Regions from separate parts of the Oceanobacillus sp. HCA-5259 genome, predicted to be linked through region 1. Evidence: riboswitches for the same ligand, from Rfam matches in the RefSeq annotation. Region 1 holds a riboswitch; the other holds the start of a gene.

Region 1 (6,455 bases):
ATTTCCTTACTGCTCTTTGGAATCATCGCGGTTAGCGGGTTAAGAATGCTCGTTGAAGCACAGATTGATTATAATAATTCTCAAAATGTCATTCTAACGTGTGTCGTGCTTGGAATTGGGATCAGTGGTGCAAGTATCAATATTGGTTCGGTTGCATTGACAGGCATGGGCCTTGCAACAATCGTCGCGATTATCATCAGCATCTTTTTCAGACTGCTCGATGTATTAAAATTATCTAATGAATAAAGTTTCACTTTAGGAAGTCAGAATAATTATGTTCTGACTTCTTTTTCTATATCAAAAGCTGAAGCTAGACAATCTATTACGGTGTAATCGCCCCTAGACCTAACGTATCTGAGAACCGAACGAATTCAGGCGATAGGTAATCGTCGTTAACACCTGACTTTAATTCAACTAATACCCAGTGGGATAGAGCAGGACTGAAAACGCGGCGCTTGTCGCAATGTCAGTAATAGTAGATTTTAGTCGTAAAATTCCACTGAAGTTTCGTTCTATGTTATAATCAAACAAATCAATATTTTAAATGAAGTATGAAAGTACATAAGGGGGAAAAGGGTTATGACGATAAAAACAACGGATGGTATTATTTCACAAACGGAGCAGTATGGTGCAAATAATTACCATCCACTCCCAATTGTGATTTCTGAAGCGGAAGGGGTATGGGTGAAAGACCCGGAAGGTAATGAGTATTTAGATATGTTGAGTGCATATTCCGCTCTAAATCAAGGGCATCGCCACCCAAAAATTATTCAAGCATTAAAAGATCAGGCAGATCGAGTAACACTGACTTCTAGAGCGTTTCATAATGATATTCTTGGTAGGTTGACGGAAAGAATTGCGAAATTAACCGGCAAAGATAAAGTTTTACCGATGAATACTGGGGTGGAAGCCGTCGAGACAGCAATCAAAGCTGCACGGCGCTGGGCCTATGAAGTAAAAGGTGTGCAGGATAATCAGGCAGAAATTATTGCTGCAAGGGGTAACTTCCATGGCCGTTCGATCAATTCCATTTCTTTGTCTAATGATGAAACAGCAACAAAAAACTTCGGACCATTTGTACCAGGGATTATGAAGGTTGCTTTTGGTGAAGTGGAAGCTATTCGCAAAGCAATTACCCCAAACACGGCAGCGATTATTGTTGAACCAATCCAAGGGGAAGCAGGGATCATAATTCCTCCAGAAGGTTATTTACGTGAAATCCGTAAGATCTGTGATGAGAATAATGTATTGTTTATAGCTGATGAAGTACAAACTGGTTTAGGCCGGACAGGGAAGATGTTTGCCTGTGAATGGGAAGGTGTAGAACCGGATATTTATGTCATGGGTAAAGCGCTTGGCGGTGGTGTTATGCCAGTCTCTGCGATTGCTGCGAACAAAGAAATCATGGATGTATTTACGCCTGGATCCCACGGTTCCACATTTGGTGGTAATCCACTTGCTTGTGCGGTTTCTATTGCTTCGATTGATGTCATCGAGGAAGAGGATCTTGTAACGAACTCTCTTCGGCTCGGTAAATATTTCGCTGAAGAATTACGAAAAATCGATAATCCGGATTTAGTGGAAGTGCGGGCGCGAGGACTCTTTATCGGTGTCGAGTTTAACCACCCAGTCCGGGGGTTCTGTGAGACACTAAAAGAAGAGGGAATTCTCTGTAAAGAGACCCACGAGAATACAATTCGTTTCGCACCGCCATTAATAATCACCAAAGAAAACCTAGATTGGGCACTAGAACGCATTCATAACGTATTAAGTAAATAGAGAAATTTTCACTAGGCTGGAACATAACGAATGTGTGACTGGTTATGTTCCAGTTCTATTTTGAAAATATATATAGAGATATACGAGCTTTTGTTACATATTTAAAAGGCAACTGGAGGTTTTTCACATGAGAAATATATCAATTATCGGAATGCCGATCGATCTTGGTCAATTACGGCGCGGAGTCGATATGGGCCCCAGTGCAATTCGCTATGCCGGTATCATAGAAAGGCTTGAGAATAGGGGATACACCGTTAAAGATTTAGGAGATATCCAGATTGGTAGAGATAAACTAAAGACAGATCCGAAAACTGGAATCAGAAACTTGGAAGCGGTCTATAAAGCAAGTGAACAGTTAATGATCCAGATTGAAGAAGTTATACAAAAGGATTCTTTTCCGCTTATTTTAGGCGGTGACCATAGTATGGCTATTGGTACATTAGCAGGGGTAGCTAAATCTTATAAAAATCTTGGCCTTATATGGTATGACGCCCACGGAGATCTGAATACTCCTGAGACGTCTCCATCCGGAAATATCCATGGTATGCCACTTGCTGCATCGTTAGGCTATGGCGAAGAAAGTCTCACTGAAATTGGTGGATATTCTCCAAAAGTAAAACCAGAAAATATTATTATCATCGGTGCGCGTGACCTAGATCCTGGTGAAAAAGATTTTATTAAAGAAAAAGGAATCAAAGTGTACACGATGCATGAAATTGATCGAATCGGCATGCCTCAGATTATTGAAGATACGAATCAATATTTTGAAGAGCAGGGGGTAGACGGGGTGCATCTTTCCTTTGATCTCGATGCAATAGATCCCTTGGACGCACCGGGTGTCGGCACTCCAGTTCCAGGCGGGGTAACGTTCCGTGAAGCTCATCTTGCCATGGAGATGCTTGCGGAAACTGGTAAAATTACATCCGCTGAATTTGTAGAGGTCAATCCAATTCTTGATGAGCGAAATAAAACGGGGACATTGGCAGTTGACTTAATTGGATCATTATTTGGTGAACGAATCCTATCCTAGAGTAATTGGTTATAAAATTCCCATTGTAACATCAGAATAATTGCAAATCCTAAGTGAGAGATTCAACAGCCAGTAACGGCCCAATTTATTCAACTAATACTCAGTAAGGAAAAAACGACTAGATGATGTTTTCCTGTATAAAAGATGCACGGTTAGGGTGCAAATAACATAAATATAGCAGTAAAGAGCTGCTGTTACTTGTTATTTCTTACAGTCTTTGTTATAGTAGTGAAAACAATTAAATATCTCTTATTTTATAAACGATAAAGTAAGGATAGAGGTTGCAGTGACCATTAGTACATATGTGGAGGGTGAATGAGACCCAGTGAACCATATGGAAAGGGGGAATTGCCGAAGCAGAAGGAAGCTCATTAATTCCGGATGCTGGGTCTATATCGAATAGGTATAGATCTGTCATATAGGCAACTATATGGGGAGCTATCAAGCGAAAGAACAATCCATCGTTCGAAAAGCAATAGCGGCCCAAACCGTTATTGCTTTTTTGCTTTTATTGATGGTAAAAAAGAAAGGGATGTGAAATAAATGTATTTTGGTAGATTACTAACAGCAATGGTGACACCTTTTGATAAACACGGAGAAGTAGATTATGGTAGAACGTCAAAGCTAATTGAACATTTACTCGATACAGGAACTGATGGTTTAGTTGTGGCCGGGACAACCGGTGAATCACCGACATTAACGACGAGAGAAAAGGTTGAACTATTTAAATATGTAGTGAAAGAAGTAAATGGCAAAGTACCGGTGCTTGCCGGAACAGGCTCGAATAATACGAGAGCCTCCATTGAACTGACAAGAGAAGTTGAATCGATTGGCATTGATGGAATTATGCTTGTCGTACCATATTATAATAAACCTTCTCAAGAGGGATTATATCAACATTTCAGCCAAATTGCAGCGTCCACATCTTTACCAGTCATGCTTTACAATATTCCAGGAAGATCTTCTGTCAACATGACTCCTGAAACGATTATCCGCTTGTCCCAAGTTGATAACATCGTCTCTGTAAAAGAAGCGAGCGGAGATCTTGATGCAGTATCTCAGATCATTGAAGAAACTGGAGATGACTTCAGTGTATATAGCGGGGATGACGGCATGACGTTACCAATTCTTTCTATTGGTGGAACGGGCGTTGTATCGGTCGCAGCTCATGTGATTGGGAAAGATATGCGAGCGATGGTCCAAAACTTCCTTGATGGTAACGTTACAGAAGCTGCTGGAATCCACCGTCGCATCGTGCCGGTTGTAAAAGCCTTATTCCAGGCTCCAAGCCCATCACCAGTAAAAGAAGCATTGAATGAAATCAACGTACCCGTTGGAAGTGTCCGCTTACCACTCATCCCATTATCAGATGTAGAAAAAGCAAATCTCACGCAAACCCTAGCAAACTTCCAAACAAATACTGTAGAAAATTAATAGAAATATGTTAAAGCTAAGGAGAATTTATTTTTCCTTAGCTTTTTAACTTTAGGGAATTATTAAGGTTCCTTGTAAAATGAAGATGCTGAGGATAACTGAAATTGTTAGCACTAGCCCGAGAGTAACAGTTTGTACGTTGCTGCGACTACTAGATGTGCTAGCTTAGTGGCAAACCTTCTACGGAGGGACGAGTAATCGCAGTACCAGGCTCCCGCGTAACGAATCGCGTTCTTAACCTGCAAGGGCGTTTCCGTCTTTGTTTCAATGTAAATTTCTCCTGAAATCTAATTGTAATCTAAGCATAATCTTTTTGTTACGATTGGATGTTATACTGCAACCATAGATTGCGAATTAGAAATCTATGGAAATGGGGGAAAAAGGTTGAGGAAAAAGATAACAATCGTCACCTTGATAGCTTCTCTATTATTTATCCAAGGCACCTTTCATTTACAAGTCCATGCAAGTGGCAAGGGTGATTTAGAGGAGATCCAACAAGAGAGAAAAGAAATCCAGAACAACTTATCAGCTGGGGAACAGAAAATCAATGAACTTTATGACGATATGAAAGCATTGAACGAGGAAGTCAATCGGTTAGATGACCTTCTACAAGAGAAAGAGGCAAAAGTGGAGGAAATTACATATGAGATTGAAACTACGAAAGAAGAGATTTACACCCTCCAAGCAGAAATCGATCGATTGAATGCAAGTATTGAAGAACGCTTTGACTTGTTGAAAACAAGAGCATCATCCTACCAGAAATCAGGCGGGCTAATTAATTATATTGAAGTGATCTTTGACTCCCAGAGCTTTGGAGACTTCATTAGCCGCGTAACTGCAGTCAATCAAGTAATGGATTCGGATGCGATGTTGATGGAACAGCTTGAAGCTGATATGGAACTTGTCGAAGCGCATCAGCACTCAACACTTGAAAAGCTGAATGATTTAGACCAAATGCATGAAGCGCAAGAAGCAGAACGTGCACAGATTGAACAGGAAAAGCAGCAACAAGAGACGGTTAAAGCGTCTTTAAATGATAAGCGCCAGGAACTAGTTGCTTATGTCGAGCAATTAGAAGGGGAAGATACACGTTTAAAAACAATGGAAGATACAGTGAAAAAAGAAATTGCTGCAGCAGAAGCGGCAGAACGTGAGCGCCAAGAAGAGATTAAACTAGCAGCTGCTGAGAAAGCGAAACAGGAAGAACAAGCCCAAGCTGCAGTGGTTAAAACGAAATCAGTAGAGAAAAAAGAGGAACAGAAAGAAAGCAAACCGGTTCAGGTGAAAAAGGAAGAACCGGCTGTAAATAAACCGGAATCGAAACCAACGCCAAAGCCAAGCGAATCTGATAATAAGTCATTCACAGTTACATCTACCGCTTATACAGCAGACTGTAACGGCTGTTCTGGTGTAACAAGTACAGGAATCGATTTAAAGGCGAATCCAAATGCGAAGGTAATCGCAGTTGATCCAAGTGTCATTCCACTTGGAAGTATCGTTCATGTGGAAGGATACGGCCATGCGATTGCAGGAGATACAGGAAGCGCAATTCGTGGAAATAAAATAGATGTATTCGTCCCAACGCAAAAGCAAGCAACAAGCTGGGGCGTACGCACGGTGAAAGTAACGATTCAGTAATAACAAGTGCTCCTATATAAAAAAACAAAGAAAAGGTCGGCATCTTGGTGCCGACCTTTTCTATTACAATTTTTGACCACAGTTCGAGCAGAAGTTTGCTCCATCTGTTTTCTGCCCGCAATTTGGACAGAAGTTGGGCTTGCTTGAATTGCCAGTTGACTGGTTATTCGCTGCTGGCTGATTTTGTTGCTCCTGTTGTTGATTTTGGTCCGGTTGATTCATTTGTTTCATGTTTTTCATCATTTCACTTGCAACGTTCATGCCCATCATCATCCCGGCCATGTCGGATGCGGTTCCGCCACTTTTTACCTTACCTGAGGCTATACCGTCAGTCATTTCAAGTTGTTGATATTTCGCAACGTCACCAACCATACCCTGGGAAGCAGCTTTCGTAATCATATCCTGAATTTCTTTTGGATAGTTAAAGCTGTTTACATTAAATCCAGTGATGGAAAGCCCTAAATCATAGATTTCCATATCAAGGTCTTCCTGGATGCCCTGTGAGATTTCAAATGAATTTGCTTGCAGATTAAACATATCCTTCCCTTCACGCGCAATCCATTTCATTAAGAGT
Region 2 (6,455 bases), on a different contig from region 1:
AAGGCGAATGTGAAGCTTTTAAACGAGGTCGGTTATGATGTCATCACACTTGGGAACAACGAAGGGATTACACTATCCCATGATGATTTATATCATTTATACGACGGGGCGGAATTTGAAGTTGTCTGTGCGAACTTGAAGCATAAAGAACATAATCCACCTGCATGGCTGCACGATACTCGAATTATCCAGACGGAATCGGGAGTACGGATCGGAATGATCGGGCTTACTGCTCCGTTCAATGCTTTTTACGGGCTACTCGGCTGGTACCTAACTTCCCCCTTTGAAGAGTTGGAAAAACAGCTGGCCTCTTTAAAGAAAGAAGCGGATATTATCATTCTTCTATCCCATTTAGGAATTAGTGAAGATGAAGCGATTGCGCGGAAATTCCCGGATATCGACGTTATTATTGGAGGGCATACTCACCATCTGTTGCGGACCGGTGAATATGTGAACAACAGTCTTCTCACTGCTGCTGGCAAGCATTGTATGTATGTTGGCGAAGTTATCTTAACATATGATCATGATAAAAAGGAGCTCATCCATAAAGAGGCTTATACAACAGATGTATCAAGCTATCCCGAAGATGAAGATACGAGAGGGCTGCTTACTGAATTGGAAAAAGAAGCTTCTGGAATATTGGGAACAGAAGTTGTTTATCTAGAAGAAGGGTTTCAAGCGGACTGGTTTAGCGATGTGCCGATGATGCAAGATTTGACGGAAACAGTACGGAAATGGACGGATGCTGATGCATCTTTGTTGAATGCTGGACTTCTGCTTGACGGCTTGCCAAAAGGAATGGTCACTTACGGTGATATCCACCGGATTTGTCCGCATCCGATCAACCCAGTTGTCGTGCATTTGAGGGGAGATGAATTGATTGAAGTGATCCGTGCTTCCTTGAAGAAAGATTTCATGGAGATTCAATTGAAAGGATTCGGTTTCCGCGGGAAAGTCATTGGCAGAATGCTTTTTGCTGGGTTATCCATATCTACGACACTACGGGCGAACGGAACGGAAGCAGTGACTGGGGTAACGTTCTGTGATGGTTCAGCTGTGGAAAAGCAGAAAACATATCGCATTGCTACTGCCGATACATTTACTTTCGGTCGCCTTCTCCCTGAAATTGCCAAATCAGAAATGAAACAATATTTCCTACCTGAATTTTTAAGGGATTTATTACTCGATACGTTAAGAAATAAAACACCGCAGCCTTAAGATGCCGATTGTGACAGAGGAGCCTGCTTTTGCATACTTTATTATGTAACTAAAGGAGGCATCCGGAGATGATTACTGTTAATCCAATTGAAATTGAAGGGATGCAGTTCACAGCAGTAAGTGTCGAACTGCCAAAGACGACATTACTCACGGTTTCAAACGAAGTCGGCTATATTATGTGTGCTGCACTGGATGTGGATATTTTCAATGAGATTCCGAAGTTGCGGGAAAGGGAGGTAATTGCAGGGAGAGCGATAGGCGTGCGGACGATTGACCAATTACTCGCTGCTCCACTCGAGAAAATTACGGATGCATCGAAAGAATACGGCTGGAGAGAAGGAATGACGGGAAGGGAGGCTCTTCTTCTTATTTCATAAGTTTAGCACGTCTAACCCCTTGCATCGTTGCATAAGCATGATGTGAGGGGGTTTTTACATGCGGAAGAGACGTATCCCTAGAAAATTTGGCTCACCTCCAGCGCAAATCATATTGATACTTACAGTCATTATCTTTACGATATCGATTCTTGTGAGCATTATGGTTATCGATAAGGGAATTAAGCCAACGTTAATGGAGATTGCAACGGAAAAGACGAATGAATTCGCTACCCGGGCGATTAATCGTGCAGTTAGTTTCACGGAGGACTATAATTTTTCAGATATAGCGAATATTACATATGATAATAATGGAAATGTTGCCGCTTATTCCGTGGATCCAGCAGCTATGAGTGAAATAACTCGGAATGCAACCAATCGGGTAGAGGAATACTTTCACCGTTTAAATCGGGGAGATCCGATCTTCCATGATGATGAAGAGCCTTTCCCGTATGAGGAAGGGGCAACGGATCGTATTAATGATGATCCTACCCTAGTAGAAATCCCTTTAGGGCAAGTTACAGGGAACACCGTTTTAGCCAATCTCGGACCGAAAGTACCGATTAATTTGGAAGTGATTGGCACAGTGCGAACCAATATTACAAGGGAACAGACAGAGTTCGGTATTAACGGGGTATGGATTTCCTTTTATTTGGATGTGGAAGCAGATGTACAAGTCATTATTCCATTCACTTCGGAAGTGACGACAGTAACTGCAGAAATCTATATTGATGGGGGTGCAATACTTGGAGATGTACCTGATTTTTATGGAGGCAATTCCGGTCCATCGATTGCCGTCCCAAGGAATGAAATCGGCCGGGACTTGCAGAATGCGGAATAATCTAGTATAGTAGGTTCAGAATTGAATAGTCGCCTTTTTGATCGGTGAGGTAGAGGTGCGAGTAATATGAGTAGCCAACAGGAGAATGACAACGTTGAATGTTAGTGAAAGGATTGTTTGCCGAAGCGTAATAAGCGTCAACTTATTATTTGCTGGTATGTCTTTGAATAAGGGGCATACTGTCATGCTAATACATTGCATGGAGAACTACTGATCGAAATGGAGGATAACGTATATTGTTAAAGAAACAATGATGGGTTATTTTCTATCATTGTTTTTTTATGTGAATATGTACCTTCCATTCGTTCAACTTGTACTCTATGCTATGAAATTTTTAAAATGGAGGAAAGACGAAATGGTAGGTACTTTTTATTCCCTTATTCCTGCACTTGTAATGCTCGTGCTCGTCATTGTCACGAAACGGATTCTGCTTTCTTTAGGGGCAGGAATTGTTTTGGGTGCTTTTTTCATACATGAATTCAACATACTAGATTCCTTGCAGGAAGTATGGCTCGTATTCTATGAAATATTTGTGGTAGATGGTTCCCTTAACGTTGATAATCTATTCTTACTTGCATTCCTGCTCTTATTGGGAATTATGACGGCCTTTCTTCAAGGATCCGGTGGTAGTCGGGCGTTTGGAGAATGGATGTTAAAACATGTAAAGACTCGTACAGGTGCAAAGTTAATGACAGGAGTTCTCGGTGTTATTATTTTTATCGATGATTACTTTGCCAGTTTAGCAGTTGGACAAATTGCCAGGCCGGTAACAGATCGGCACAACATATCCCGTGCGAAATTGGCCTATTTGATTGACTCTACTGCTGCTCCAATGACTGTGCTTTCGCCAATCTCCAGTTGGGGTGCATTTATTATTGGATTGTTAAGCTCCATTTTTGTAGCAAATGGTATCACGGGTATTCAGCCAATGGAAGCTTTCATTAAAATGATTCCAATGAATTTATACGCCTTGTCAGCAATCTTACTTGTGTTCCTTGTTTCTTATTTGAAAATGGATATCGGAAAGATGCGGGTACATGAGAAGCGCGCAATGAAAACAGGTGAATTGATCGATCCAACTAATAGTAAGGTCCCTGGTGACTTAGGTGATACGGTTGAGGCCCATCCAAAAGGAAAAGTCTATCATTTGATTTTACCCATTGTTGTGCTTGTCGTAGCGACTGTATCAATGATGCTAATTACAGGTGCAATCGCAACAGAAGGTAAGGTAACCATCCTTTCTATGTTTGCTAATACTGACGTGAATCTGTCTCTCTTGATTGGGGGAGCAATTGCGGTCTTGCTTGGACTTATTCTACATGTGATGCATGATCCGCCAAAAGCAAACATCGGGAATATTTTTGTCCAAGGAATGAAATCGATGTTGCCTGCGATTTATATACTAATACTCGCATGGATGATCGGATCGATTATTTCATCCCTTGAAACGGGAACATATTTAGCAGAGTTGCTTCATGGAGCAAATGTTAGTTCGATGTACTTACCTGTGTTGTTCTTTATTATTTCCGGTTTAATGGCACTCGCAACCGGTACTTCTTGGGGAACATTTACCATTATGCTTGCTATTGGTGCTGAAGTTGTGATGGTGATTGATCCTGTACTATTACTTCCAACACTTGGAGCTGTACTAGCTGGGTCCGTGTTTGGGGACCATTGTTCACCGATATCTGACACGACCATTCTTTCTGCAACAGGAGCGGGTGCAAATCATATTGATCACGTTTTAACGCAGCTGCCATATGCACTGCTTGCTGCTGGTGTGTCGGCGTTAGGATTCTTGTTGATGGGTGTGTTGGATATGATAGTTCTGCCACTAATCATTACATTAGGATTGATTGTAATTATCGGATTTATCATCCACCGCAATAATACAATGAGAGAAGCCTAATAAAGTGAAACTCATTCAGTGGGGTATTACAGACCGTTAAAAAGCATATCCTTTTTCTATATGAAAAGGGATATGCTTTTTTAATTGAAAATACGTCTAAATAGGAAGGTATCGCAATATCTATAAGAATACATCATGTTTTATAAGAATGGAGGTGGAATACGGATGTAAATGTAAGAATATTATAAAAATGATGTACTAGCACTCATAATCGTAGTGAAAAAGGAGGGTACAAAAATGAAGGCGCGTTCAGAGTGGGGAACAAGGGCTGGTTTTATTTTAGCGGCAGTTGGATCAGCGATTGGTTTGGGGAATATTTGGCGGTTTCCAGCAGTAGCGTATGAAAACGGTGGTGGTGCATTTTTCATCCCGTATTTATTTGCGCTGTTAACAGCTGGGATTCCCATTCTCATTATGGAGTTCACAATGGGGCACCGCTATCGGGGTTCTGCACCGTTAACGTTCAGGAGAATGAATAAGAAAACTGAATTTATCGGTTGGTGGGGCGTGCTTGTTGCATTTATCATTTCGACTTACTACTCTGTCATTATTGCATGGGCAATTTCTTACTCCTATTTCTCATTATCTCTTGCTTGGGGGGATGATACGGGAGGGTTTTTATTCGGTGAGTATTTAAAGCTTGCTGAAAGTCCAGGTCAGATAGGAAGTATGGTTCCAGGTGTACTATTCCCGCTGCTTATTGTTTGGGCGCTTGTCTTGTTCGTGTTGTACCGCGGTGTTAGTAAAGGTATTGAACTAGCCAATCGAATTTTTATTCCAGCACTTGTCGTTGTGTTTCTCATCATTGTAGTACGTGCGGTGACATTGCCTGGAGCGTTAAGTGGATTGGATGCTTTTTTTAGACCTGATTTTAGTCAAATTTTATCCCCTGATGTCTGGATTGCTGCATACGGGCAAATTTTCTTCAGTTTATCCATCGCATTTGCCATAATGATCACTTATTCTAGCTATCTGTCGAGAAAATCAGACATTACAAACAATGCATTTATTGTAGGATTTGGGAACTCTGGATTTGAATTATTAGCCGGGATTGGTGTATTCGGTATTCTTGGATTTATGGCAACACAGGCTGGGGTGTCCATTGATGAAGTTGTTGATGGTGGAGTTGGACTTGCGTTTGTTGCTTTTCCAGCAATTATTAATGAGTTTCCTGCCATGAATGAACTATTTGGACTCCTGTTTTTTATATCTTTGACATTGGCTGGTTTAACCTCACTTTTATCCATTACAGAAACCTATGTTGCAGGAATGGTGGATAAATTCAATGTATCCCGTAAGAAAGCTGTCCTCTTCGGTGGAGGGGTTGCAGCGATTGTTTCCTTGCTCTATGCTTCTCAAGGCGGTTTATTCTTCCTTGATGTTGTTGATTACTTCATTAACCAATTCGGTGTCGCTTTACTTGGATTAGTGGAAGTTGTTCTGATTGCATGGATTTTACGGAAATTGAAAACGTTAAAAGACCATGCAAACCCCATTTCAGACATTCAGCTCGGTTCGTGGTGGACGATTAGTTTAGCAGTTATTACACCAATTGTGATGGGGTATATGATGTTTGGTTTATTCAAGCAAAATCTGCTGAAATTATTTGATAATCCTACCGGGAACTATGAAGGGTATACGGATACGTTTATATTCTTTGGAGGCTGGGTTGTTGCTGCAGCAGCACTGATAATTGGGATACTACTCTCCTTGACGAAATGGAAGGCAAACGTTGAAATTAACAAAGATGAGAACTATTATGACGACGAGGAGGCAAGATAATGAGTGCTTCAGCAATCATAGTGATGATTATTGGAATTATTATTCTATGGGGAGGATTAGCGGCAAGTATATGGCACGCATTCCGTGATAAAGGAAAAATGAATTAAAACTAAAGAGGTTGGAGAGCAAGCGCTCTTCCAACCTCTTTAGTTTTTCGCCATCTGTTCCCATCTTCTTAAATAAGGATAAGGGTCAAAGGACCATTCTTTATAGCCGTCGTCTTTGTACATGCCGTAATGCAAATGGGGCGGGAATTTACCGGACGTACCTGGTGGGCCATATCCACTTGACCCGACACTGCCAAGAACATCACCCGGCTGTACGACTGTTC

What was found. A riboswitch is a leader RNA that binds a small molecule or an ion and turns the genes downstream of it on or off. The one in region 1 is predicted to bind lysine.
Region 2: it holds a riboswitch for lysine, as region 1 does, so the genes downstream of both, WKU33_RS08060 (Na+/H+ antiporter NhaC family protein) here and dapA (4-hydroxy-tetrahydrodipicolinate synthase) in region 1, are expected to answer to the same signal.

Annotation. Positions count from the first base shown of each region.
Region 1 is NZ_JBBKBV010000004.1:9,995-16,449, forward strand. It holds gene uraA (uracil permease) at 1-246, shown strand, start outside; gene WKU33_RS03475 (ornithine--oxo-acid transaminase) at 580-1,779, shown strand; gene rocF (arginase) at 1,907-2,809, shown strand; lysine riboswitch at 3,077-3,258, shown strand; gene dapA (4-hydroxy-tetrahydrodipicolinate synthase) at 3,353-4,243, shown strand; gene WKU33_RS03490 (PcsB-like coiled-coil domain-containing protein) at 4,628-5,881, shown strand; gene WKU33_RS03495 (SPFH domain-containing protein) at 5,945-6,455, opposite strand, start outside.
Region 2 is NZ_JBBKBV010000010.1:66,239-72,693, reverse strand. It holds gene WKU33_RS08075 (bifunctional metallophosphatase/5'-nucleotidase) at 1-1,218, shown strand, start outside; gene WKU33_RS08070 (YunC family protein) at 1,287-1,595, shown strand; gene yunB (sporulation protein YunB) at 1,654-2,433, shown strand; lysine riboswitch at 2,476-2,651, shown strand; gene WKU33_RS08060 (Na+/H+ antiporter NhaC family protein) at 2,789-4,342, shown strand; gene WKU33_RS08055 (sodium-dependent transporter) at 4,580-6,124, shown strand; gene WKU33_RS08050 (methionine/alanine import family NSS transporter small subunit) at 6,124-6,231, shown strand; gene WKU33_RS08045 (M23 family metallopeptidase) at 6,271-6,455, opposite strand, start outside.